DNA from 3 places in the Streptomyces sp. NPDC000404 genome. Region 2 is predicted to be linked to each of the others. Evidence: riboswitches for the same ligand, from Rfam matches in the RefSeq annotation. Region 2 holds a riboswitch; each other region holds the start of a gene.
The links. Region 2 has a riboswitch for cobalamin ahead of ABT345_RS00260 (cobalamin biosynthesis protein). Riboswitches for the same ligand answer to the same signal wherever they lie in the genome.
Positions count from the first base shown of each region.

Region 1: linked by a shared signal. The riboswitch ahead of metE (5-methyltetrahydropteroyltriglutamate--homocysteine S-methyltransferase) and the one ahead of ABT345_RS00260 (cobalamin biosynthesis protein) in region 2 are both predicted to bind cobalamin.
Region 3: linked by a shared signal. The riboswitch ahead of ABT345_RS10960 (ribonucleoside-diphosphate reductase subunit alpha) and the one ahead of ABT345_RS00260 (cobalamin biosynthesis protein) in region 2 are both predicted to bind cobalamin.

Region 1 is NZ_JBEPDN010000015.1:83,951-91,782, reverse strand. It holds gene ABT345_RS27040 (SAM-dependent methyltransferase) at 1-292, shown strand, start outside; gene ABT345_RS27035 (FMN reductase) at 485-1,099, shown strand; gene ABT345_RS27030 (LLM class flavin-dependent oxidoreductase) at 1,180-2,283, opposite strand; gene ABT345_RS27025 (VOC family protein) at 2,577-2,945, shown strand; cobalamin riboswitch at 3,180-3,392, shown strand; gene metE (5-methyltetrahydropteroyltriglutamate--homocysteine S-methyltransferase) at 3,560-5,878, shown strand; gene ABT345_RS27015 (nucleoside triphosphate pyrophosphohydrolase) at 6,006-6,332, opposite strand; gene thiI (tRNA uracil 4-sulfurtransferase ThiI) at 6,735-7,832, shown strand, end outside.
Region 2 is NZ_JBEPDN010000001.1:43,595-51,426, forward strand. It holds gene ABT345_RS00235 (hypothetical protein) at 1-557, opposite strand, end outside; gene ABT345_RS00240 (alpha/beta hydrolase) at 730-1,857, opposite strand; gene ABT345_RS00245 (class II aldolase/adducin family protein) at 1,942-2,637, opposite strand; gene ABT345_RS00250 (inorganic phosphate transporter) at 3,218-4,465, shown strand; gene ABT345_RS00255 (hypothetical protein) at 4,491-4,724, shown strand; cobalamin riboswitch at 4,904-5,051, shown strand; gene ABT345_RS00260 (cobalamin biosynthesis protein) at 5,179-6,177, shown strand; gene ABT345_RS00265 (cobyric acid synthase) at 6,174-7,730, shown strand; gene ABT345_RS00270 (putative cobaltochelatase) at 7,831-7,832, shown strand, end outside.
Region 3 is NZ_JBEPDN010000005.1:169,348-177,179, forward strand. It holds gene ABT345_RS10940 (HD-GYP domain-containing protein) at 1-437, shown strand, start outside; gene ABT345_RS10945 (tetratricopeptide repeat protein) at 721-1,707, shown strand; gene def (peptide deformylase) at 1,774-2,415, shown strand; gene ABT345_RS10955 (ribonucleotide-diphosphate reductase subunit beta) at 2,490-3,545, opposite strand; gene ABT345_RS10960 (ribonucleoside-diphosphate reductase subunit alpha) at 3,545-5,971, opposite strand; cobalamin riboswitch at 6,136-6,292, opposite strand; gene ABT345_RS10965 (Uma2 family endonuclease) at 6,422-7,009, shown strand; gene mctP (monocarboxylate uptake permease MctP) at 7,086-7,832, opposite strand, start outside.

The DNA of each region.
Region 1 (7,832 bases), on a different contig from region 2:
GGCCGTCGAGATGCTCGGGGACTTCGCCGACCTCGCGACCACCTTGGACCGTGTCGTCGCCGACGGCTGGACGCCCGTGGACGGACACATCAGCTCCCGCCAGGAGCTGGACGCCTACGAATGGGCCTGCTGGGGCACGCTGGCCGCCTGGGCGCTGGACCACCCGGACGACCCCGACAGCGCCGAGGTGCTCGCCACCGCGCACCTGCGCCGCTCCGAGTGGCTGCGCGTCTACCGGGACACCTGGGGCTTCCTCACGCTGGTCCTGCAGCGGACCCCGGACGGCCGCTGACCGCGAAAGGCCCGGCCCGGTGGGCGTACGCGCCGCCGGGCCGGTGGCCGCGGACCTGCCGGGTGCGGCGGCGAACCGTAGCCTGAAGGGAAACGGCGCCGGACGGCGCGGAGCGCGTACCGTCCGTGCGCGGTCCGCGTGCTGCGTCGCGGGCACGGTGCGACGCCGCCCGAGACGGAGGATCGTGACGCGATGACGAATCTGGCGATCATCAGCGGGGGCCTGCGGGAGCCGTCCTCGACCCGGCTGCTCGCCGACCGGCTGGAAGCCGCGGTACGCACGGAGCTGGAGGACCGGGGGCAGGACGTCGAGTCGTCGTTCGTGGAGCTGCGGCCGCTGGGCCGGGCCATCACGGACGCGATGCTGTCCGGATTCCCCACCGGCCCGCTGGAGGAGGCGTTCGAGACGGTGGAGCGGGCCGACGGGGTGATCGCGGTGACGCCCGCCTTCAACGCCTCGTTCAGCGGACTCTTCAAGTCCTTCTTCGACGTGCTGCCGGAGGGGACGCTCGCCGACATGCCGGTGCTCATGGCCGCCACCGGCGGGACGGAACGGCACTCGCTGGTGCTGGAGCACGCGATGCGGCCGATGTTCTCCTATCTGCACGCCGTCGTCTCGCCCCGGGGCGTCTACGCCGCGACCAGCGATTTCGGCGCCCAGCAGGGAGCGGCGCTGCAGGACCGGGTCAAGGCCGCGGCGGCGGACTACGCCCGGCTGGTCCAGGGCTGCGGGGCGCGGGTGCGGCACGACGAGTTCGAGGACGTCGTCCCGATGGAGCAGATGCTGGGCGGCGGAGCGGCCTCCTGACCTCGCGGCCGCACGGACCACGGACCGGCCGCCCGCGTGCTGCGGGCGGCCGGTCCGTCTGCGTGGCCGGTCCGTCCGCGCTAGGTGGCCTCCGGATCGACGCCGGATCCCGCCTCCCGGGCGGCGACGGCCGGGTGGCGCGGTGCGGCGGCGGGGACGCCGGCCGGGCGGAGGGCCGCGAACTCCTTGCGGAGGACGGGGACGACCTCGCCGCCGAGCAGATCGAGCTGTTCCAGGACGGTCTTCAGCGGCAGTCCGGCGTGGTCCATCAGGAACAGCTGCCGCTGGTAGTCGCCGACGGCGTCGCGGAAGCCGAGGGTCCGCTCGATCACCTGCTGCGGTGAGCCGACGGTCAGCGGCGTCTGCTCGGTGAACTCCTCCAGGGACGGCCCGTGCCCGTAGACGGGTGCGTTGTCGAAGTACGGGCGGAACTCACGGACCGCGTCCTGGGAGTTGGGCCGGATGAACGCCTGACCGCCGAGGCCGACGATGGCCTGGTCGGGGGCGCCGTGGCCGTGATGGGTGAAGCGCTGCCGGTAGAGGCGGATCATGCGCCGGGTGTGGGACATGGGCCAGAAGATGTTGTTGTGGAAGAAGCCGTCGCCGTAGTACGCGGCCTGTTCGGCGATCTCCGGGGAGCGGATCGAGCCGTGCCAGACGAACGGGGGCACGCCGTCCAGCGGCCGCGGGGTGGCCGTGAAGCCCTGGAGCGGGCTGCGGAACTTGCCCTCCCAGTCGACCACGTCCTCCCGCCAGAGCCGGTGCAGCAGCGCGTAGTTCTCGATGGCGAGCGGGATGCCCTGGCGGATGTCCTGGCCGAACCACGGGTAGACCGGGCCGGTGTTGCCGCGGCCCAGCATCAGGTCGACGCGGCCGTCGGCGAGATGCTGCAGGTAGGCGAAGTCCTCGGCGATCTTCACGGGGTCGTTGGTGGTGATCAGCGTGGTGGAGGTGGACAGCTCGATCCGTTCGGTACGCGCCGCCAGGTACCCGAGGAGGGTGGTGGGCGACGACGGCACGAACGGCGGATTGTGGTGCTCGCCGGTGGCGAACACGTCCAGACCGACCTCCTCGGCCTTCGCCGCGATGGCGAGCGTGGCCTTGATCCGCTCGTGCTCGCTCGGCGTACGGCCGGTGGTGGGGTCGGCCGTCACATCGCCGACGGTGAAGATGCCGAACTCCATGGTGACCGCCTCGTTCGGTTGCGTGCTCGGGGCGCGGCCGGGCTGCCGCCCCGGTGCTGCGGAACGGCCGGCCACCCCGGTCTCCGGGACCGGAGCGGTACCGGCCCCGGCCCGGCCGCTGCCGGCCGCCGTGTCACCGGGCCCACGCCACAGCCAGGGTGCCACGCCACCCATCCGGCGGCATTCCGGAGCGGGGCGGACGGGGCGCACCGTGCGTTCCGGGCCCGGCGGCCGCGTCCCGCCCGCTGCCCCGTTTCCGCCCCGCGCGCCGTGCGGTGCGGCAGACTCGGACCATGCTGACTGTGGGTTCCGTGGTACTGGGGGTCTCGGACGTGCGGCGGGCCGCGGCGTTCTGGGGCGCGGCGCTGGGCTACGTCCCGCGCGAGGAGATCGAGGACGACTGGGCGGTCCTCGTACCGGCCGCCGGGCACGGGGTGCAGGTGGCGCTCGGCCGCAGCGGGACGCCGGTCCAGGAGCATCCGCGGATCCATCTGGACCTGTACGCCGGGGACGCCGCCGACCAGGCCGCCGAGGTCGAACGGCTGGTGTCCCTGGGTGCCCGGCGCGTCGACTGGGATCTCTACCCGGACGACGCCGATTTCCTGGTGCTCGCCGATCCGGACGGCAACATCTTCTGCGTCATCGACACCGGACGGCAGTGAGGGCGGCAGTGACCGGGCCGCCTGCCGGGGCCCGGCGAGCCGGCCGCCGCCGTGTTCCGCCGCCGTGTTCCGGCACCGGTCGCTGGATCGCCAGGATCCCTTCCTGCGGCCAAGGACTTGGGGAGACGCACGCCGCGCTTCCCGCCGCGCGTGCGTTTCATGCGCGCGAGGGGCGTGTTCCACTTCACCATCCCGATGACGGGCGCACCCCCACCGCGGTGCCGGTCGGCCCGTAGGGTGATCAGTGCAGCTGGTTCGCCCCGTCCGCCAGGCGGGGCGTCGCAAGAGGGAACCCGGTGGGAATCCGGGACTGCCCCGCAGCGGTGAGCGGGAACGACCGCCGTCATACGCACTGGGTCCACAGGGCCCGGGAAGCGACGGCCAGTAGGTGTCCTCCCCGAGGACGTGCCCGCGAGTCCGAAGACCTGCCAACTGCCCGGGTGCGCACCCCGCGTGCCCGGACATCCCGGTGACCTCGTGGGCGGGTCGGCGTACACACATCAGGCGGAGGACCGCGCCCGTGCCGCGCGGGGCCGCTCCGTCCGGTTCGTCACCCCTTCGCGCTCCGTCCCGTCGCCGGGATCTCAGGGATTCATCTCGCGAAGGAGATCTCCGTGACCACCGAGTCCGCAGCCGCGGCAGCACGGGCCACCGTGTACGGCTACCCCCGTCAAGGGCAGCACCGGGAACTGAAGAAGGCGATCGAGGGGTACTGGAAGGGCCACGTCACCGCCGATGCGCTGCACGCCACCGCCGCCGGTCTGCGCCGCACCAACTGGCGGCAGCTGGCCGACGCCGGCATCGGCGAGGTCCCGACCGGCGACTTCTCGTACTACGACCACGTCCTCGACACCACCGTCATGGTGGGCGCGATCCCCGAGCGGCACCGCACGGCCGTCGCCGACGACCTCCTCGGCGGGTACTTCGCCATGGCGCGCGGTACGCAGGACGTCGCGCCGCTGGAGATGACCAAGTGGTTCGACACCAACTACCACTATCTCGTGCCCGAGTTGGGGCCGGACACGGTGTTCGCCGCCGACTCCGGCAAGCAGGTGGGCGAGCTCACGGAGGCCCTGGCGCTGGGGCTGACGGCCCGTCCGGTGCTGGTCGGCCCGGTCACCTACCTGCTGCTGGCGAAGCCCGCGCCCGGGGTGGCCGCGGACTTCGATCCGCTGACACTGCTCGACCGGTTGCTGCCGGTCTACGCCGAGATACTGGCCGATCTGCGGGCCGCCGGAGCCGGGTGGGTGCAGCTGGACGAGCCCGCGCTGGTGACGGACCGTACGCCCGCCGAGCTGAACGCCGCGGCCCGCGCCTACCGTGACCTGGGCGCGCTCACCGACCGGCCGAAGCTGCTCGTCGCCTCCTACTTCGACCGGCTCGGCGAGGCGCTGCCGGTGCTGGCGAAGGCGCCGGTGGACGGGCTGGCGCTGGACTTCACCGGGTCCGCCGCCGCCAACCTGGGCGCGCTCGCCGCCGCCGGCGGACTGCCCGGCAAGCGGCTGGTGGCCGGGGTCGTCGACGGCCGCAACGTCTGGGTCAACGACCTGACCGCGTCGCTGACCACGCTCGGCACGCTGCTGGGGCTCGCCGACCGGGTCGACGTCGCGGCCTCCTGCTCCCTGCTGCACGTGCCCCTCGACGCCGCGGCCGAACGGGACATCGACCCGCAGATCCTGCGCTGGCTCGCCTTCGCCCGCCAGAAGGCCACCGAGGTCGTCACCCTCGCCAAGGGCCTGGCCCGCGGCACCGGCGCGATCGCCGCCGAACTCGCCGCCAACAAGGCCGATCTGGCGTCCCGGGCGAACTCCCCGCTCACCCACGACCCGGCGGTCCGCGCCCGCGCCGCCGCCGTCACCGACGCGGACGCCCGCCGCTCCCGGCCGTACGCCGAGCGGGCCGCGGCCCAGCGCGCCGCGCTGGGGCTGCCGCTGCTGCCGACGACGACCGTCGGCTCGTTCCCGCAGACCACCGAGTTGCGCACCGCGCGGGCGGATCTGCGGGCCGGGCGGATCGACGCCGACGGGTACGAGGAGCGGATCCGGGGCGAGATCCGCGAGGTGCTGGCCTTCCAGGAGAAGGCCGGTCTGGACGTCCTGGTGCACGGCGAGCCCGAGCGCAACGACATGGTCCAGTACTTCGCCGAGCAGCTGACCGGCTACCTCGCCACCCGGCGCGGCTGGGTCCAGTCGTACGGCACCCGCTACGTCCGGCCGCCGATCCTGGCCGGGGACATCTCCCGTCCGGAGCCGATGACGGTGCGCTGGACGACGTATGCGCAGTCCTGCACCGAGCGGCCCGTGAAGGGGATGCTGACCGGTCCGGTGACCATGCTGGCCTGGTCGTTCGTCCGCGACGACCAGCCGCTGGGCGACACCGCGCGCCAGGTCGCGCTGGCGCTGCGGGACGAGGTCGGGGACCTGGAGGCGGCCGGTACGCAGGTGATCCAGGTCGACGAACCGGCGCTGCGTGAGACCCTGCCGCTGCGCGCCGCCGACCACGCCGGGTACCTGGCCTGGGCCACGGAGGCGTTCCGCCTCGCCACCGGCGGCGTCCGCCCGGCCACCCAGATCCATACGCACATGTGCTACGCCGAGTTCGGCGACATCGTGCAGGCCATCGACGATCTGGACGCCGACGTCATCAGCCTGGAGGCGGCCCGCTCCCATATGCAGGTCGCCCGCGAACTGGCCGCCCACGGCTACCCGCGCGAGGCCGGCCCCGGCGTGTACGACATCCACTCGCCGCGCGTCCCGGGCACCGAGGAGGTCACGCGCCTGCTGCGCACCGGCCTCCGGGCCATCCCAGCCGAGCGCCTGTGGGTCAACCCGGACTGCGGTCTGAAGACCCGCGGCTGGGCCGAGACCCGGGCCTCCCTGGAGAACCTGGTGGCGGCGGCCCGCACCGTCCGCGACGAACTGCCCGCCTCCTGACCGCGGGTGTGCAACGGGGCCGGGATGCCTACAGGCGTCCCGGCCCCGGTGGGTCACGGCAGGTGGGGGGCCGGGGCGTGGGCGGCACCGTAACGGCGGGCCTGCGGGACGTCCCCCGGCGAGACCGTCAGCGATTTCCCGCCCACACCACGCGCTCGGCGAACCCGCCCCGTTCGCGCGCCTTGGCCTCGCGGACCTTCTCCAGTTGGGCGGGGCCGGCGCCGAGGTCGGCGGCGAGGGTGCGGACGACCTCCAGGACGTCCGCCAGCTCCTCCAGCGCCCCGGCCTCGTCCGCCGCGAGGAACTCGGCGACCTCCTCGCCGAGCTTGTCCCGCAGTCGCCTGCGGTACTCCTCCGGGCCCGCGGTCCGGACGATCGGCTCGGCCCCGTCCTCCCGGATGATCTGCGGGATCCGGTCGCGTACCAACTTGCCGGCTGTGCTGTAGCGGTTCACCTGCTGCACCCGTCGCCGCGGAGCGGTCGCCGAACCGCCGCTCCTCATGCCGCCGCAGCCCAGTGCCCCGGCCGGCCGCGTTCGCCGCAACGCGACACCCCGCGCCCGGCCCCGGGCGCTCCGTTCCGTTCGCGCGGCCCGGAGCCCCGTTGCCGCGGCGGGCACACCCGCCCGCGTATGTCCCAGGCATATGCCTTCCTTCGTTCGGATGGCGTCGTATGCGTGGGGATGACGCCGCTCGCCCCGGTGCGGCGGCGCGGGGACGGCGGGCGGTCCGGAGAGCCTGGCGGCGCGGTCGCCGGGTGCGGACGAGAATCACGACTTCTTCTCCGGCTCGTCCCGTGTCAGGGGCAAGGTGGAGGACACCGCCGATGACGACTGGGACTTCTGAAAGGTTCACACATGACCGGCAACTCCCGTGTCCCCGCTCCCCGGGACACCCCCGCCGCTCCGGCCGGCGGTTCCTGTGTGCTGCTCAAGCACGGCGAGGTCTTCCTCAAGGGGCGCAACCGTCGCCGGTTCATCGAGCGGCTGCACGACAACCTGCGGATCGCGCTGCGCGGGATCGGCGGCTCCACCTGGATCAAGGGGGCGCAGAACATCACCGTGGTGGGCGGTCAGGTGCCGCTGGAGGCGCTGGTGGAGCGGGCCCGGCGGGTCATCGGGTTCCACTGCGTCGAGCCCGCCGTGCGGACGCCGTCGACCCTGGAGGACGTGACCGCGGCGGCCGTGGCGGCGCTGCGGACGGTCGGCGCGCAGCGGCGGGTGCGGAGTTTCGCGGTCCGGGTGCGGCGGCGGGACAAGGAGTTTCCGCTGACGTCGTCGCAGATGGCGGTGCATCTGGGGGCGCGGATCCAGGAGGCGGTGGCGGGGCTGCCCGTCGATCTGACGACGCCCGATGTCACGCTCTCGGTGGAGATCGACCACCGGGAGACCTATCTGTCGTGGGAACGCCATCGGGGGCTGAGCGGGTTGCCGGTCGGCTCCAGTGGGCGGGCGCTGGTGCTGCTGTCCGGCGGGTACGACTCGCCGGTGGCCGCGCACCGGGCCATGCGACGCGGTCTGGCCTGCGATTTCGTGCACTTCAGCGGGGCGCCGTACACCAACGCGGCGTCCGTGTACAAGGCGTATGCGCTGGCCCGGGAGCTGAATCGCAGTCAGCCGGCGGGTGCGCTGCACGTGGTGGCGCTCGGCTCGGCGCAGAAGCAGCTGGCGGTGGCGGGTGCGGGCCGGCTCCAGGTGGTCGCGCAGCGGCGGCTGATGGTGCGTACCGCCTCGGCGCTGGCGGCGCGGACCGGGGCCGAGGCGCTGGTGACGGGCGACAGTCTGGGGCAGGTGGCGAGCCAGACGCTGGCGAACATGGTCGCGGTGGACGAGGCGGCGCGACTGCCGGTGCTGCGGCCGCTGATCGGCTGGGAGAAGCAGGAGATCATCGACGAGGCGCGGGCCATCGGGACCGCCGAGGTGTCGGTGCTGCCGGACGAGGACTGCTGTTCGCTG
Region 2 (7,832 bases):
GCCTGGAGCCGTACCGGGCCGGCCGAGAGGTGGAGCAGCGACAGCAGCTGCGGGACGGCCTCGACGACCTCGCCGACGATGGCGGGGCCGGCGCCCTCCGGGGACGGCAGCGCCAGCGACCAGGCGTCGAAGAGGGCGACCCAGCCGCGGAGGGCGGCGGTGTCGTCGCGGTCCCAGGCGCGCAGCCGCCAGCCGGCGCGGGCCAGGCCGCCGTGCAGCTCGATCAGTCCGGCGAGGCGGGCGCGGTCCCAGTCGGCGCGCACCTGCGCGGCGGGCAGGCCCAGGGCCTCGGCGGCACGGTCCACGTCGGCCGCCGGGAGGGCGCCGTCGCGCCCGGCCCGTAGTCCGTCGCCGGCGCCGTCGGCCCAGTGGGCCAGCCGGGCCGCACCGGAGAGTGCGGCGCGGGCCTGGCGCGCCAGTTCCGCGGGCGGCGGGGTGCCCTCGGGCGGGCGTGGGGCCGGACGGGCGGCCCGGGTGCTCACCGCCCGGCGGGCGGCGGCAATCGGTTGCCTGGGGACGAGTCGGAGCCGGGAGTCGCGCGGAGTACGGGACGTCACAGGAGCAGTCTTGCCGCTGACGGCCCGAAAACCCAATCGGACGACAGGAAAAGGCCCGCTCAGCGGGGTTCATCCAGGCGACCCATCACGGTTGTGGGGAGTTGTCCCCCCGTACGCCCGCGCGTCGTGCTTCCTCGTACGCGCGCGCAGAAGGGGGTGTCGGCGCGGGCGGTCACATCAGCGGGGTCAGGAAGCGGCGCAGCGCCTCCTCGTAGGCGGCGGGGGCGGCGTTCCACATGGCGGCGTGCGGGGCGTGCGGCACGGGGCGGAGGGTGACGAGGTCCGGGCGGCGCGCGGCGAGGGCGCGGGAGGCGGACCAGGGGGCGAGGGTGTCGTCCGGGCCGTGGAAGAGGAGGGTGGGGACGGCGAGGGTGTCCGGGTCGACGGCGTCGCCGGGGCGGTCGACGGGGAGTCCGGTGTGGCCCTCGGCGGCGCGGACCGCGAGCGGCAGCAGGGCGCGCGGGACGTGCCGGGCGGCGGCCAGGGCCCGGACGGTGGCGTGCCGGTCGAGGACCGGCGAGTCCAGGACGAGGCCGCGGATGCGGTCGCGCATCCCGGAGCGGGCGGCGGCGCGCAGCGCCATGGTGGCCCCGGCGGACCAGCCGTGCAGGACGACGTCGCGGGCGCCGTAGCGGACGGCGTAGCGGATCGCGGCGTCCAGGTCGCGCCATTCGGAGTCGCCGAGGTGGTGGAGCCGGTCCGGGGTCTGCGGGGCGCCCGCGTCGTTGCGGTAGGCGAGGCAGAGGACCGGCAGCCGGTGGCGGTGGAGGAAGGGCATGACGACCATCGGGTGTTCGCGGGTGGTGCCGATGCCGTGCACGGCGATCACCCAGGTGTCGCGCACGCCCGGCAGGAACCATGCGGGCAGCGGCCCGAGTTCGCCGGGGACGTCGACGTCGGCGCAGGTCAGGCCGAGGGCGTCGCGGGGGTTCCCGGCGTGGACCTGGGGGGTGATGCGCACCCGGGTGCCGGGCGGGAGCGTGCCGTGGGTGATCCGCTCCAGGCGGCGGACGACGGTGTCGGCGGGGTGCGGGGCGTGCGGCACCACCGGGCCGACGATGGCGTGGCAGCCGGGGCCGGCGAGGCCGTAGGTGCCGGGGCGCAGCGACGCCAGGCTGCGGGTCAGGGTGACGGTGTCCTCGCCGGTGGCGTGGACGGTCAGGCGTGCGTCCCCGGGGAACGGCACCTGGGGGGAGGGCCGGAGGGCGACGCCCCCGGCGTACCGGCCGGCCGCCACCGCGGCCGCCCCGGCACCGATCACGGTGGTGGCGGCCGCAGCCGCCGCAGTAGCCAGGCGCACCCCTTCAGTGTGGGACGGGGTGGCGGGGGCGGCCAGCGGGCCGGGCGAGCGGGTGACGCGGCCGGCCGGGCCCGCCGCCGCGGGCTACTCCTGCGGGTGGCGTCCGTAGCCGCGGAGGCGGGTGGCGGTCTCGGCGAGGTCGGCGGTGGTCAGCAGGGACGGGGTGCGGCCGGGGACGGCGGAGGCGAGGAGCCAGACGCGGCACATCCACTCCAGTTGGGCGGTGCGGTCCAGGGCCTGGCCGAGGGTGGCGCCGTGGGCGAGCGTGCCGTGGTGGGCGAGGAGGCAGGCGGTGCGCTCGCGCAGCGCCGCGAGGGCGTGGGCGGCCAGTTCGTCGCTGCCGTAGGGGGCGTAGGGGGCGACGCGGACGGGGCCGCCGAGGGCGGCGGTCATGTAGTGGACGGGCGGGAGTTCGTCGACGAGGACGGAGACGGCGGTGGCGTGCGGGGCGTGGGTGTGGACGAGCGCGGTGGCGTCGGTGGCGCGGTAGACGGCGAGGTGCATGGGGAGTTCGCTGGTGGGCGGGAGGGTGCCCGCGCACTGCCGGCCGTCGAGGCCGACGGCGGTGAGGTCGCCGGGGCCGAGGCGGTCGTAGGGGACGCCGCTGGGGGTGACGAGGACGGTGTCGCCGACGCGGGCCGAGACGTTGCCGGAGGTGCCGACGACGAGGCCGTCGGCGACGGTGCGGCGGGCGGTGGCGACGACCTCCTCCCAGGCGGCCGCGAGCGCGTCGGCGCCGGGCCGGTCCGGGTGCGGGGCGGGAGCGCCGGTTCGGGTCACGGGTTCCTCCGGGGCGTGGGCGGGCGAACGGTCGAGGTGCCGTCACGGTACGGGCCTGGCGGTGCGGACGGGCCGGGCGGCCGGTGCGTGCGCGGACTCGTCGCCGCGGGGGCCGGCACGGCCGTCGCGGAGGCCCGTGTGCGCGGTGGTCCGGTGCGGTACGGGGCGGGCGTGTGGAAGCGCGGGGCGCGGTGCGGCGTGCGCCGCGCTCGAACAGCGGGGCACCTCGGGGGCGTGCGCGGGTGCGGGGGATCCGGCCAGGTGTTGCGGACCGGGCGGCGGCCGTGGGATCGCGCCAGGTCCGGGCGGGCGCGAGGCGGCGGACGCGCCGTTCACCAGCGGGGTGACGCACCGCGACGGGGTGGTTCGGATGCCGTGCACGCGGCGGGGAACAAGCCGGATTCGGGCCGCGCGGCGGCACATTCGAGCCACATACAGATGGGGCGCAAGTGACGTGTGAGATACCTCCTCTCGAACACTGCGGCCACGTCATTGCCGGGCCCGGCCGCGTTCACCTCCCGTTCACCCACCCTTCGTACGTTTCCGGCGTCACTGACCATCGAACTGATTGCCTGGGTGAATGGAACACATCACGCTTCTCATCGGGATCGTGATCGTCACGGCCTTGGTGTTCGACTTTACGAACGGCTTCCACGACACGGCCAACGCCATGGCCACCACCATCTCCACCGGCGCGCTGCGGCCCAAAATCGCGGTGGCGATGTCGGCGGTCCTCAACCTCGTCGGCGCGTTCCTGTCCGTGGAGGTCGCCAAGACCATCTCCGGCGGGATCATCGACGAAAGCGCCGGCATCAGACCTGAAGTGATCTTCGCCGGTCTGGTCGGCGCGATCGTCTGGAACCTTCTCACCTGGCTCGCCGGCCTCCCCTCCAGCTCCTCCCACGCCCTGTTCGGCGGTCTGATCGGCGCGACGCTGGTGTCCGTGGGCACCAACGGCGTGCACGGCGACGCCGTCGTGATGAAGGTCCTCATCCCGGCCGTGGCCGCCCCGGTGGTCGCCGGTATCGCGTCGATGGCCGCGACCCGGCTGACGTACCGGCTGGCCCGGGGCCGCGACGAGCAGGAGACGGCCAAGGGGTACCGCGCCGGGCAGATCGCCTCGGCGGCGCTGGTCTCGCTGGCGCACGGCACCAACGACGCCCAGAAGACGATGGGTGTGATCACCCTCGCGCTGATCACCGGCGGTGTGGTCGCCCCGCACGCCGACCCGCCGCTGTGGGTCATCGCCTCGGCCGGTATGGCCATCGCCCTCGGCACGTACCTGGGCGGCTGGCGGATCATCCGCACGATGGGCAAGGGCATCACCGACATCCAGCCGCCGCAGGGCTTCGCCGCCCAGACCGGCGCCGCGGCCACCATCCTGGCCTCCTCCCACCTCGGCTTCGCGCTCTCCACCACCCAGGTCTGCTCGGGCTCCGTGATGGGTTCGGGTCTGGGCCGCAAGGGCGGCGTGGTGCGCTGGTCGACGGCGGTGCGGATGGTCGTCGCCTGGTGCCTGACGCTGCCGGCCGCGGGCCTGGTCTCCGCCGGTGCCGCGCTCCTGGCCGACCAGGGCGACTGGGGCGTCACCGCCGTCGCGATCCTCGCGCTCGGCATCTGCGGCGCCATCTGGGCCGCCTCCCGCCGCAAGCCCATCGACCACCACAACGTCAACGAGATCGAGGCCACGGAGCCGCCCGGTGTGGTCACCGCGGCCCTCCAGACGGTCACCCCTCCCCCGGCCGGTTCGCTGAACCCCGCCGAGGACGAGGAGGCCGCCCCCGCCGCGAGCGCCGCACGCGCCACGACCGCGACAGCCGCCGGCTGACCGCCCGAACCTGAGGAACCGCAGCATGAGCATCGACTGGGCAGCTCTCGGCCAGGTCTTCGGCGTCACCCTGGTGGTGACGGTCGGGATCGTGGGCCTGTTCACGGTCGGCATCGTCGGCACGGCCCGCACCCGGACCGAGGGCGCGGCCGCCACGGCGGGCGCCCCGAGCACCGGCGCGCGGATCGGCGGCCTCGCCGCGTACGCGGTCTGCGCGGCCGCGGTGGCGTACGGCATCTATCTGATCGTCGCCGCCTGACCCGTACCGCAGCGCATCCGGCGCCCGGTCACCGCAGCTCCGCGGTGGCCGGGCGCCGTTGCGTTGCCGCCCTGTGGCCTCTGCCACACGCCACGCGATACCACGGCGGTGCAGGTCACGGGCGAGTTGACGGGGTTGGCGGGGCGTGGTGGACTTCCCACGCCAATCGGCGACAGCAGAGGAAGTCCGGTGTGAATCCGGCGCGGTCCCGCCACTGTCACCGGGGAGCGTTCCTCCGACGAAGGTCACGGTCCGCCTCGTGCACGCCCGACGGGCGCGCCAGGGCCGGAAGGCCGGGGGAAGCGCCGATCCGGGAGCCAGGAGACTCCTGTCGCCGTCACGTCGAACCAGGGCGCGGACCCTGAGTGAGGACATATCGCCATGCCCGGCCGCCCGTTCAGATCCTTCCGTGCGCCCTCCCCGTTCCGCCGAGGCGTGACGGCGGTCTGATCCGATGCGTGCCGAACACGCCACCTACGCGTGCGGTGCGGCTCTGGGCTTTCTCGGCGATCTGCTCGCCGCCGACCCGCGGCGCGGCCATCCGGTGGCCGCCTTCGGGCGCGGTGCGGCGGCCGTCGAGGCCCGGCTCTGGCGCGACCACCGCGGCCGCGGCGCCGTCCACACCCTGCTCTGCGCCGGCGGCGTGACCGCCGGCGCCGCGCTGCTGACGCGCGCGGTGCGCGGCGCCGCGCCCGTCCCCTCCCCCGCGCGGACCGCCGCCGCCACCGTGCTGACCGCCGCGACCGTCTGGTCGGTGCTGGGCGGCACCTCGCTGGGCCGCGAGGCGCGGGCCGTCGGCGAGGCGCTGGCAGCCGGGGATCTCGACCGGGCCCGCCGCCGGCTGCCGCATCTGTGCGGCCGGGATCCGCAGGCGCTGGACGGGCCGCAGATGGCGCGGGCGGTCGTCGAGTCGGTCGCGGAGAACACCTCGGACGCCGTGGTGGGCGCGCTGGTGTGGGGCGCCGTCGGCGGCGTCCCGGGCCTGGTGGCGTTCCGGGCGGTGAACACCCTGGACGCGATGGTGGGTCACAAGTCGCCGCGCCACCGCCGGTTCGGCTGGGCGTCGGCGCGGCTGGACGACGTGGCCGGGTGGCCCGGCTCCCGGCTGACCGCCGCGCTCACCGTGCTCGCCGCCCCGGACCGGCGCGGCGCCGCGCGGGCCTGGCGGCGCGACGGCGGCGCGCACCCGAGCCCCAACGCGGGCCCGGTGGAAGCCTCGTTCGCGGGCGCGCTCGGCGTACGGCTCGGCGGGACGCTGGCGTACGGCGGACGCATCGAGCACCGGCCGCGGCTGAACGGCGAGGGCCGTCCCGTCGCGACCGAGGACATCGCGCGGGCGGTGCGGCTCTCGCGCCGGGTGAGCGCGTTGGCGTTGACGACGACGGTGGCCGGGCGGCTGCTGGCGGGCGCGGTGCGTCCGGCGCTCGCCCGGCGGAAGGGCAGGATGCGGTGACGGGCGGCGGGCTGCTGATCGCGGGGACCACCTCCGACGCGGGCAAGAGCGTGGTGACCGCGGGGATCTGCCGCTGGCTGGTGCGGCAGGGCGTGGACGTCGCGCCGTTCAAAGCGCAGAACATGTCGCTGAACTCGTTCGTGACGCGGGACGGCGCGGAGATCGGCCGGGCGCAGGCGATGCAGGCGGCGGCCGCCCGGGTGGAGCCGTCGGCGCTGATGAACCCGGTGCTGCTCAAGCCCGGCGGGGATCGCAGCAGCCAGGTGGTGCTGCTGGGCAGGCCGGTCGGCGAGATGAGCGCGCAGGGGTACTTCGGGCGTCCCGGGAGCGGGGCGCGGCCCGGTGGCCGCGAGGAGCTGCTGGGCACCGTCACCGAGTGTCTGGCGGAGCTGCGGCGCACCCACGACGTGGTGATCTGCGAGGGCGCGGGCTCCCCGGCGGAGATCAATCTGCGCCGCACCGACATCGTCAACATGGGCATCGCGCGGGCCGGCCGGCTGCCGGTGGTGGTGGTCGGCGACATCGACCGCGGCGGCGTGTTCGCCTCGTTCTTCGGGACGACGGCGCTGCTGTCGAAGGAGGACCAGGCGCTGGTCGCCGGGTATCTCGTCAACAAGTTCCGCGGCGATGTGGCGCTGCTGGAGCCGGGCCTGGACATGCTGCGGGATCTGACGGGGCGTCCGTCGCTGGGCGTGCTGCCGTTCGCGCACGGGCTGGGCATCGACGAGGAGGACGGGCTGCGGGTGTCGCTGCGCGGCGCGGTCCGCGAGAGCGTGGTGGCACAGCCGTACGGCGCCGATGTGCTGCGGGTGGCGGTCGCGGCGGTGCCGCTGATGTCGAACTTCACGGACGTGGACGCGCTCGCCGCCGAACCCGGCGTGGTGGTGCGGTTCGTGGACCGCGCCGAGGAGCTGGCCGACGCGGATCTGGTGGTGCTGCCGGGCACCCGCGGCACGGTGCGGGCGCTGGCCTGGCTGCGCGAGCGGGGGCTGGCCGACGCGATCGCCCGGCGCGCCGCCGAGGGCCGTCCGGTGCTGGGCATCTGTGGTGGTTACCAGATGCTCGGCGAGGTGATCGACGACGAGGTGGAGTCCCGGGCGGGCACCGTGCCGGGCCTGGGGCTGCTGCCGCTGCGGGTGCGGTTCGCGGCGGACAAGACGCTGGCCAGGCCGGTCGGCACGGCGCTGGGCGCGGCCGCCGAGGGGTACGAGATCCACCACGGCGTGGCCGAGGTGGGCGGCGGCGAGCCGTTCTTCACCGACGACGAGGGGCAGCCGCTGGACGGCTGCCGGTCGGGCGCGGTGTGGGGCACGCACTGGCACGGCTCGTTGGAGAGCGACGCGTTCCGGCGGGCGTTCCTTGCGCGGGTGGCGGCCGATGCGGGGCGGGCGTTCGTCCCGGCGCCGGACACCAGCTTCGGCGCGCTGCGCGAGGAGCAGCTGGACCGGCTCGGCGATCTGATCGAGGAGCACGCCGACACCGGTGCGCTGCTGCGGCTGATCGAGGAGGGCGTCCCGCCGGGGCTGCCGTTCGTCCCGCCGGGGGCGCCGTGAGGACGCGCGGCCGCGCGGCACGGGTGCCCGGCGGCGCCCACCGGCCGGCCGGTGCCGGCCGCAACCAAGACCTGGGTCGTTACGAAGGAGTGATCGCGACAT
Region 3 (7,832 bases), on a different contig from region 2:
CCGTCCTCAGCCGCGCGGTCGGCGGGGAGCTGGGGCTGCGCGAGCCGGAGCTGGACCTCCTGGAGCACGCCGCGCTGATGCACGACATCGGGCAGCTGTCGCTCGTCGACCCGGTGCCGTCGGGGGCGACCGCGCCGCTGCCGCCCGCCGAGCAGCGCCGCATCGCCCTGCTCGGCGGCGCCGTCGTCCGGCAGACCGGCGTCCCCGCCGAGGTCGCCGTGATCGTCGAGCGGCAGGCCGATCCGTACCGTGAGCAGCCGGTGACCGCGCGCATCGTGCGGACCGTCAACGCGTACGACGACTGGGCGGGCCAGGCGGCCGGGGCCGGCGGGGCGCGGGCGCTGGAGCGGCTGCGGTCGGCGGGCGGGCCGGACTTCGAGCCGGGCGTCGTGGAGGCGCTCGCGCGGGTCCTGGCCCGCGGCGGCAGCACCGGGTGAGGCCGGTGGTGCCGCAGCCTTCCCCAGAGTTCCGCCCCTGGTGAACGCAGGGGGGAACCCATGGGTAATGAGCGCCTGCCGAGATGGGCATGGTTGGATGCGAAGGAAGCCCCGCCAAGGGGATTCAGGGGGAGCACGCAGGGCAAGGGAGCCGCAGGGGCCCCGGCGAAGACGCTGAGGCCGACGGCGTTCTGTGGCAGGTTGCCAGTGGGCGCCCGGGTGGCCCCGGGCGCCGCTCGGGACACCACCTCCAGCGGCATCGAGCAACCAGCAGGCGGGAATCGTGAAGATCTTCGGCAAGGTACGGCACCGGCCCTCCGCCTCGTGGCGGCAGGCGACCGACCGGGCTTTCACGCTGATCGGCGACGGCCGTTACGACGACGCGGGCGCGCTGCTGACGCGCGCCGCCGACATGGAGCCCTGGCTCTCGGAGTCCTGGTTCAACCTCGCCCTGCTGCACAAATTCCGGCACGACTGGGAGCAGGCCAGGGCCGCGGGGCTGCGCGCGGTGGCCCTGCTGGACCGCTCCCCGGGCGCGCCCGACTGGTGGAACGTCGGCATCGCCGCCACCGCCCTCCAGGACTGGCCGCTGGCCCGCCGCGCCTGGCAGGCGTACGGCCTGAAGGTCCCCGGCAGCGGTGTCACCCAGAGCGAGCCGTCCCAGATGGCGCTGGGCAGCGCCGCCGTGCGGCTGTCGCCCGAGGGCGAGGCGGAGGTCGTCTGGGGCCGCCGCCTCGACCCGGCCCGCATCGAGGTGCTGTCCATCCCGCTGCCGTCCTCCGGCCGCCGCTGGGGCGAGGTGGTGCTGCACGACGGCGTCCCGCACGGCGAGCGCACCACCGCCGCGGGCCCTTCGTACCCGGTCTTCGACGAGATCGAGCTGTGGGCGCCGTCGCCCGTCCCCACCTGGGTCGTCCTGCTGGAGGCCGCCACCGAGGCGGACCGGGACGCGCTGGAGCGGCTGGCGGCGGACGCCGGGTTCGCCGCCGAGGACTGGTCGTCGTCGGTGCGGCTGCTGTGCCGTACGTGTTCGGAGTCGAGCATGCCCAGCGACGAGGGCGACGGCGAGCACCTCGATCCGCACGACCACAGCGAGCCCGGCCACCCCGGGCCGCTCGGCCACCGCACCGCGGGTTCCGGATCGCTCTGGGTGCCCGAGCGGGAGTGCGGCATAGCGGCGCCCGCCGCCCTGGTGCGCGGGCTGCTGGACGGCTGGGTCGCGGACAGTCCGGACACCCGCGAGTGGCGTGATCTGGAAGAGGTCTGCTGACCGCCGCGGCGCCCCCGTAGGCTGGAGGGCGACTAATCAGGGTTCCAAGGAAGGCGTACGGCGGAGATGGCCCAGCAGCCTGTGTTTGATCAAGACGGTGAGCAGCGCGTGGACGAGTTCGTCGACGACACGACGGACGCGGCGGAGCGGGAGCTCGCGCACCGTGAGCGGGGTACGTCCCGGCCGATCACGGTTGTCGGCAACCCCGTGCTCCACAAGGAGTGCCAGGACGTCACGGAGTTCGGCGACGAGCTGGCGCAGCTGATCGACGACATGTTCGCCAGCCAGCGCACCGCCGAGGGCGTCGGCCTGGCCGCCAACCAGATCGGTGTGGACCTCAAGGTCTTCGTCTACGACTGCCCGGACGACAACGGCGTCCGCCACGTCGGCGCGGTCTGCAACCCCGTCCTCGACGAACTCCCGGCCGCCCGCCGGGTGCTGGACGACTCCAACGAGGGCTGCCTGTCGGTGCCGGGCGCCTACGCCGAGCTGGCCCGCCCCGACTACGCCGTCGTCCGCGGCCAGGACGCCAAGGGCAACCCGATCTCCGTCGAGGGCACCGGCTACTTCGCGCGCTGCCTCCAGCACGAGACCGACCACCTCTACGGCTACCTCTACATCGACCGCCTCTCCAAGCGGGAGCGGAAGGGCGCGCTGAAGCAGATGGCCGAGCAGGAGCCGCGCTACCCCGTCGTCGCCAACGACTGACCTGCCGGATGTGCCGAGCGGCCCGCGGACGGAATCCCCGTCCGCGGGCCGCTCGTCGTAGGTGAGCTACCGGCTCAGAAGTCGTCGTCGAACGAGACCGAACCCTCGACGGCGACCTGGTAGGCCGATGCCCGGCGCTCGAAGAAGTTCGTCAGCTCCTGGACGTTCTGCAGCTCCATGAAGGAGAACGGGTTCTCCGAGCCGAAGACCGGCGCGAAGCCCAGCCGCTGCAGGCGCTGGTCGGCGACGCACTGCAGGTACTCGCGCATCGACGCGGTGTTCATGCCCGGCAGGCCGTCCCCGCACAGGTCGTGCGCGAACTGCAGCTCCGCCTCGACGGCTTCCTTCAGCATCGCGGTGACCTGCTGCTCCAGCTCAGCGTCGAAGAGGTCCGGCTCCTCGCTGCGGACGGTGTCGACGACCGAGAATGCGAAGTCCATGTGCATCGTCTCGTCGCGGAACACCCAGTTGGTGCCGGTGGCCAGGCCGTGCAGCAGGCCGCGGGAGCGGAACCAGTACACGTAGGCGAACGCGCCGTAGAAGAACAGGCCCTCGATGCAGGCGGCGAAGCAGATGAGGTTGAGGAGGAAGCGGCGGCGGTCGGCCTTGGACTCCAGGCGGTCGAGGGACTCGACGGAGTCCATCCAGCGGAAGCAGAACTCCGCCTTCTCCCGGATGGACGGGATGTTCTCGACGGCGGCGAACGCGGCGGCGCGGTCGTCCGGGTCGGGCAGATAGGTGTCGAGCAGCGTCAGATAGAACTGGACGTGCACGGCCTCCTCGAAGAGCTGCCGGCTCAGGTAGAGCCGCGCCTCGGGGGAGTTGATGTGCTTGTACAGCGTCAGCACCAGGTTGTTGGCGACGATCGAGTCACCGGTGGCGAAGAACGCCACCAGACGGCCGATCAGGTGCTGCTCGCCCGGGGAGAGCTTGGCGAGGTCGGCGACGTCGGAGTGGAGGTCGACCTCCTCGACGGTCCAGGTGTTCTTGATCGCGTCGCGGTAGCGGTCGTAGAAGTCCGGGTACCGCATGGGCCGCAGGGTCAGCTCGAAGCCCGGGTCGAGGAGGTTCTTCGTGCCGGTGGTGGCGGTGTGCGCGGCGGCGGCGTGGGTTTCGGGGACGGCGGTCATTACTGGCAGGCCTCGCAGGACTCGGGGTTTTCCAGGGAGCAGGCGACCGCCTCGGGGTCGGCCTGCGGCAGCTGCGCGGGGACGGCCGCGCGGGCGGACTGCGCGATCCGGGTCGCCGGACGCGAGCGCAGGTAGTACGTGGTCTTGATGTCGCGCTTCCAGGCGTAGGCGTACATCGAGCTGAGCTTGCCGATGGTCGGCGACGCCATGAAGAGGTTCAGCGACTGGCTCTGGTCGAGGTACGGCGTACGGGCCGCGGCCATGTCGATCAGGGCGCGCTGCGGGATCTCCCAGGCGGTGCGGTACAGCGCACGGGTCTCCTCGGGGATCCACGCGACGTCCTGGACCGAGCCGTTGGCGTCGCGCAGCGCGTCCCGGGTGCGGGCGTCCCACAGCCCCAGCGCCTTCAGCTCCTCGATCAGGTACGCGTTGACCTGGAGGAACTCGCCCGACAGGGTCTCGCGCTTGAAGAGGTTGGAGACCTGCGGCTCGATGCATTCGTAGACGCCCGCGATGGAGGCGATCGTCGCGGTCGGGGCGATCGCCAGCAGCAGCGAGTTGCGCATACCGGTCGCGGCGACGCGGGCGCGCAGCGCGGCCCAGCGGTCCGCCCAGAGCGGTTCGGCGTCCGGGTAGTGGTCGGGGTGGAGCACGCCGCGGGCGGTACGGGTCGCCGGCCACGCCTGGTGCGGGCCGTGCCGCTCGGCGAGGTCCGCGGACGCCTCGTACGCGGCGAGCATGATCCGCTCGGAGATCCGGGTGGACAGCGCGCGCGCCTCGGGCGAGTCGAACGGCAGCCGCAGCCGGAAGAAGACGTCCTGGAGGCCCATCAGGCCCAGACCCACCGGACGCCAGCGGGAGTTGGAGGCCGCCGCCTGCTCGGTCGGGTAGAAGTTGATGTCCACCACGCGGTCGAGGAAGGTCACGGCGGTGCGGACGGTGGCGTCGAGGCGCTCCCAGTCCATCGCGTGCTCCCAGCCGGCCGCCACATCGCCGAGGTGGGCGGCGAGGTTGACGGAGCCGAGGTTGCAGACCGCGGTCTCGCCGTCGTCGGTGACCTCCAGGATCTCGGTGCAGAGGTTGGAGGAGTGGACGACCCTGCCGGGCTCGGCGGTCTGGTTGGCGGTGCGGTTGGCGTGGTCCTTGAAGGTCATCCAGCCGTTGCCGGTCTGCGCCAGCGTCCGCATCATCCGGGAGTACAGCACCCGCGCCGGGACCTGCTTGGTGGCGCGGCCCTCGGCCTCCGCCCTGCGGTACGCGGCGTCGAACTCCTCGCCCCACAGGTCGACCAGCTCCGGCGCGTCCGAGGGGGAGAACAGCGACCAGTCGGCGTCGGCCTCGACGCGGCGCATGAACTCGTCGGGGATCCAGTGCGCGATGTTGAGGTTGTGGGTGCGCCGCGCCTCCTCGCCGGTGTTGTCGCGCAGCTCCAGGAACTCCTCGATGTCCGCGTGCCAGGTCTCCAGGTAGACGCAGGCGGCGCCCTTGCGCCGGCCGCCCTGGTTGACCGCCGCGACGGAGGCGTCGAGCGTCCGCAGGAACGGCACGATGCCGTTGGAGTGCCCGTTGGTGCCGCGGATCAGCGAACCGCGGGCCCGGATACGGGAGTACGAGAGGCCGATGCCGCCGGCGTGCTTGGAGAGCCGGGCGACCTGGTGGTAGCGGTCGTAGATCGAGTCCAGCTCGTCCAGCGGCGAGTCCAGCAGATAGCAGGACGACATCTGCGGATGGCGGGTGCCGGAGTTGAAGAGGGTGGGGGAGGAGGGCAGGTACGACAGCGAGCTGGTCAGGCGGTACAGCTCGGCGACGTCGGCCAGCGCCCGCGCCGAGTCGTCCTCGGCCAGCCCGCAGGCGACCCGGAGCAGGAAGTGCTGCGGGGTCTCGATGACCTGCCGGGTGGTGGGGTGGCGCAGCAGGTAGCGGGAGTGGACGGTGCGCAGCCCGAAGTAGCCGAAGCGGTCGTCGGCGCCGTCGGCCAGCGCCCGGGTGACGAGGGCGTCCAGCTCGGCGGCGTGGGTGGCGACGAACGCGGCGGTGGAGTCGGCGATCAGGCCCTCGCGGTGGCCTGTTGCGACCGACGCGGAGAACGAGACGGCGCCCTCGGCCGCGGCCTCCTCGGCGATGGCGAGGGTCAGCAGGCGCGCGGCGAGCTTGGAGTACTGCGGCTCGTCGCCGATCAGCCCGGCGGCGGCGTCGATCGCCAGCTCCCGCAGCCCGGCCTCGTCGGAGCCGGGGTGGCGGCCGCGGAGCGCGGCGGCGGCGACCTTGCCCGGGTCGGTGGCGGTCAGGTCGGCGGTCAGCTCGGTCAGGGTGCGCAGCAGGGCGGTGCCGGGCGGATCCTGGCCGGGGACGCCGGCGGGGAACGTGGCCGTCTCAAGCGCTGCGGCCTCGGCGTCGGTCGCGGACTGCGGTGGCGCGGTGGTCACGTGGTGCTCTCCCTCACTCGGCGGGGGCCGGAGGGAGGCGCGACGGACGGCCGCGGCAGGCGGCGGCGCCCGGCGGCACTCGGGGTGCGCGGGCGCGCGGCGACCCGCGCGGCGTCCACCGGCCCATCCCTCGGGGCCCGGACATCTCGACGTCCGGCCAAGGCGGCGCGGACGTACCATCGGCAGGTCTTCGGACTCACGGGGCGCACACCGGCCGGGCCGGTCGACATCATGGGATATCTGCGCTCTCGTACACCGTTGCGGGACAGTTCCGGACTCACACCGGATTCCCCTGCGGCGACAGCGAGGACGAGCATACATGTGGTGGTGGGGTCTTGAGCGCACCCCCATATCTAGTGCGGTGTGGCGGCGGGCGGTGACTGTCAGCGGTCTCGGATATCGTCGGTACCGCAGTCCCTGCAGGGCTTGGCGACGCACGAGGAGGCTCCCGTGACCGCGCTCATCGACCGGCCGCACGGCACGCTCACCGATTACTTCGAGGAAGCCGCCCGGATAATCGACCGGGCGGAAGAAGGCGCGCGGTTGGAACTCATCAACGGGAAGATCAGGAGCAAGGCCGTGCCGGACGGGGACCACGGGCGGATCATCCAGTGGCTGACGCGCATCTGCATGCAGCACCGGCCCGAGCTGTGGCTCAACCCCGACCAGGGCCTCAAAGTCGAGACGTACCGCAGTGGGCGAGCGCGCCCGGACGGTTCCCTCGCGGCCAGTGACGCGTTCGTCGGGCAGGGCGAGTGGGCCGATCCCGACCCCGTGCTGATGGTCGTCGAGGTCACCTCCCACGACGGGGACACCGACCGCCGCGACCGGGTGGAGAAGCCGCGCGCCTACGCGGAGTCCGGGATCCCGCTCTGCCTGCTGATCGACCGGGAGACCTGCGAGGTGACCCTCTTCAGCGAGCCGGACGGCTCCCGTTACGAGGACGCCCACACCGTCCCGTTCGGCAAGCCGCTCCAGCTGCCGGACCCGGTGAACATCACGCTGGAGACCGAGCCGCTCAAGGACTGGGTGAGCTGACCCCGGCTCGAAGCAACAGGCCGCCGCACCCCCAAAGGGATGCGGCGGCCTGCGGCGGAAGCGGCGTGTCCGGGGCTCAGCGGCCCGCCGGGACGTCCGCCGTGGCGGGCGGGAGGTCCGGGGTGACGCCTGCGTCGCCGACGTCCGCGGTGTAGTCGCCGGGGCTGGTCTCGTCGGTGCCCTCGGGGGCCTTGAGGGCGCGCAGGACGACGGTGAGGACGACCGTCACCACGACGTTGAGGACGAACGCGGTCAGGCCGATGTAGCCGATCTGGCCGATGCCGGGGATCTCCGCGCTGGAGCCGCCGAAGTGGGCCTGCGTCGGGCTCGCCACGCCGTAGGCGGCGAGCGTGCCGTAGACCATGCCGACCGCCCAGCCGGCCAGCAGCGCCCAGCGGTGGAACCAGCGGGTGAACAGGCCGCCGACCAGCGACGGCATGGTCTGCAGGATCCAGATGCCGCCCAGCAGCTGGAAGTTGATCGCCACGGTCTTGTCCATGCTCAGGACGAAGACCAGCGCACCGACCTTCACCAGCAGCGACACCAGCTTCGCGACCTTGTGCTCCTGCTCGGGCGTGGCGCCGGGTTTGACGAAGTCCTTGTAGACGTTGCGGGTGAAGAGGTTGGCCGCGGCGATGGACATGATCGCGGCGGGCACCAGCGCGCCGATGCCGATCGCGGCGAACGCCACGCCGGTGAACCAGCTCGGGAACATGTCCTCGAAGAGCTGCGGGATGGCGAGTTGGGCGTTGCCGTGGGTCTCGGTGCCCGCCTTGATCGCCATGAAGCCGAGCAGCGCGAGGAAGCCCAGCATCAGCGAGTA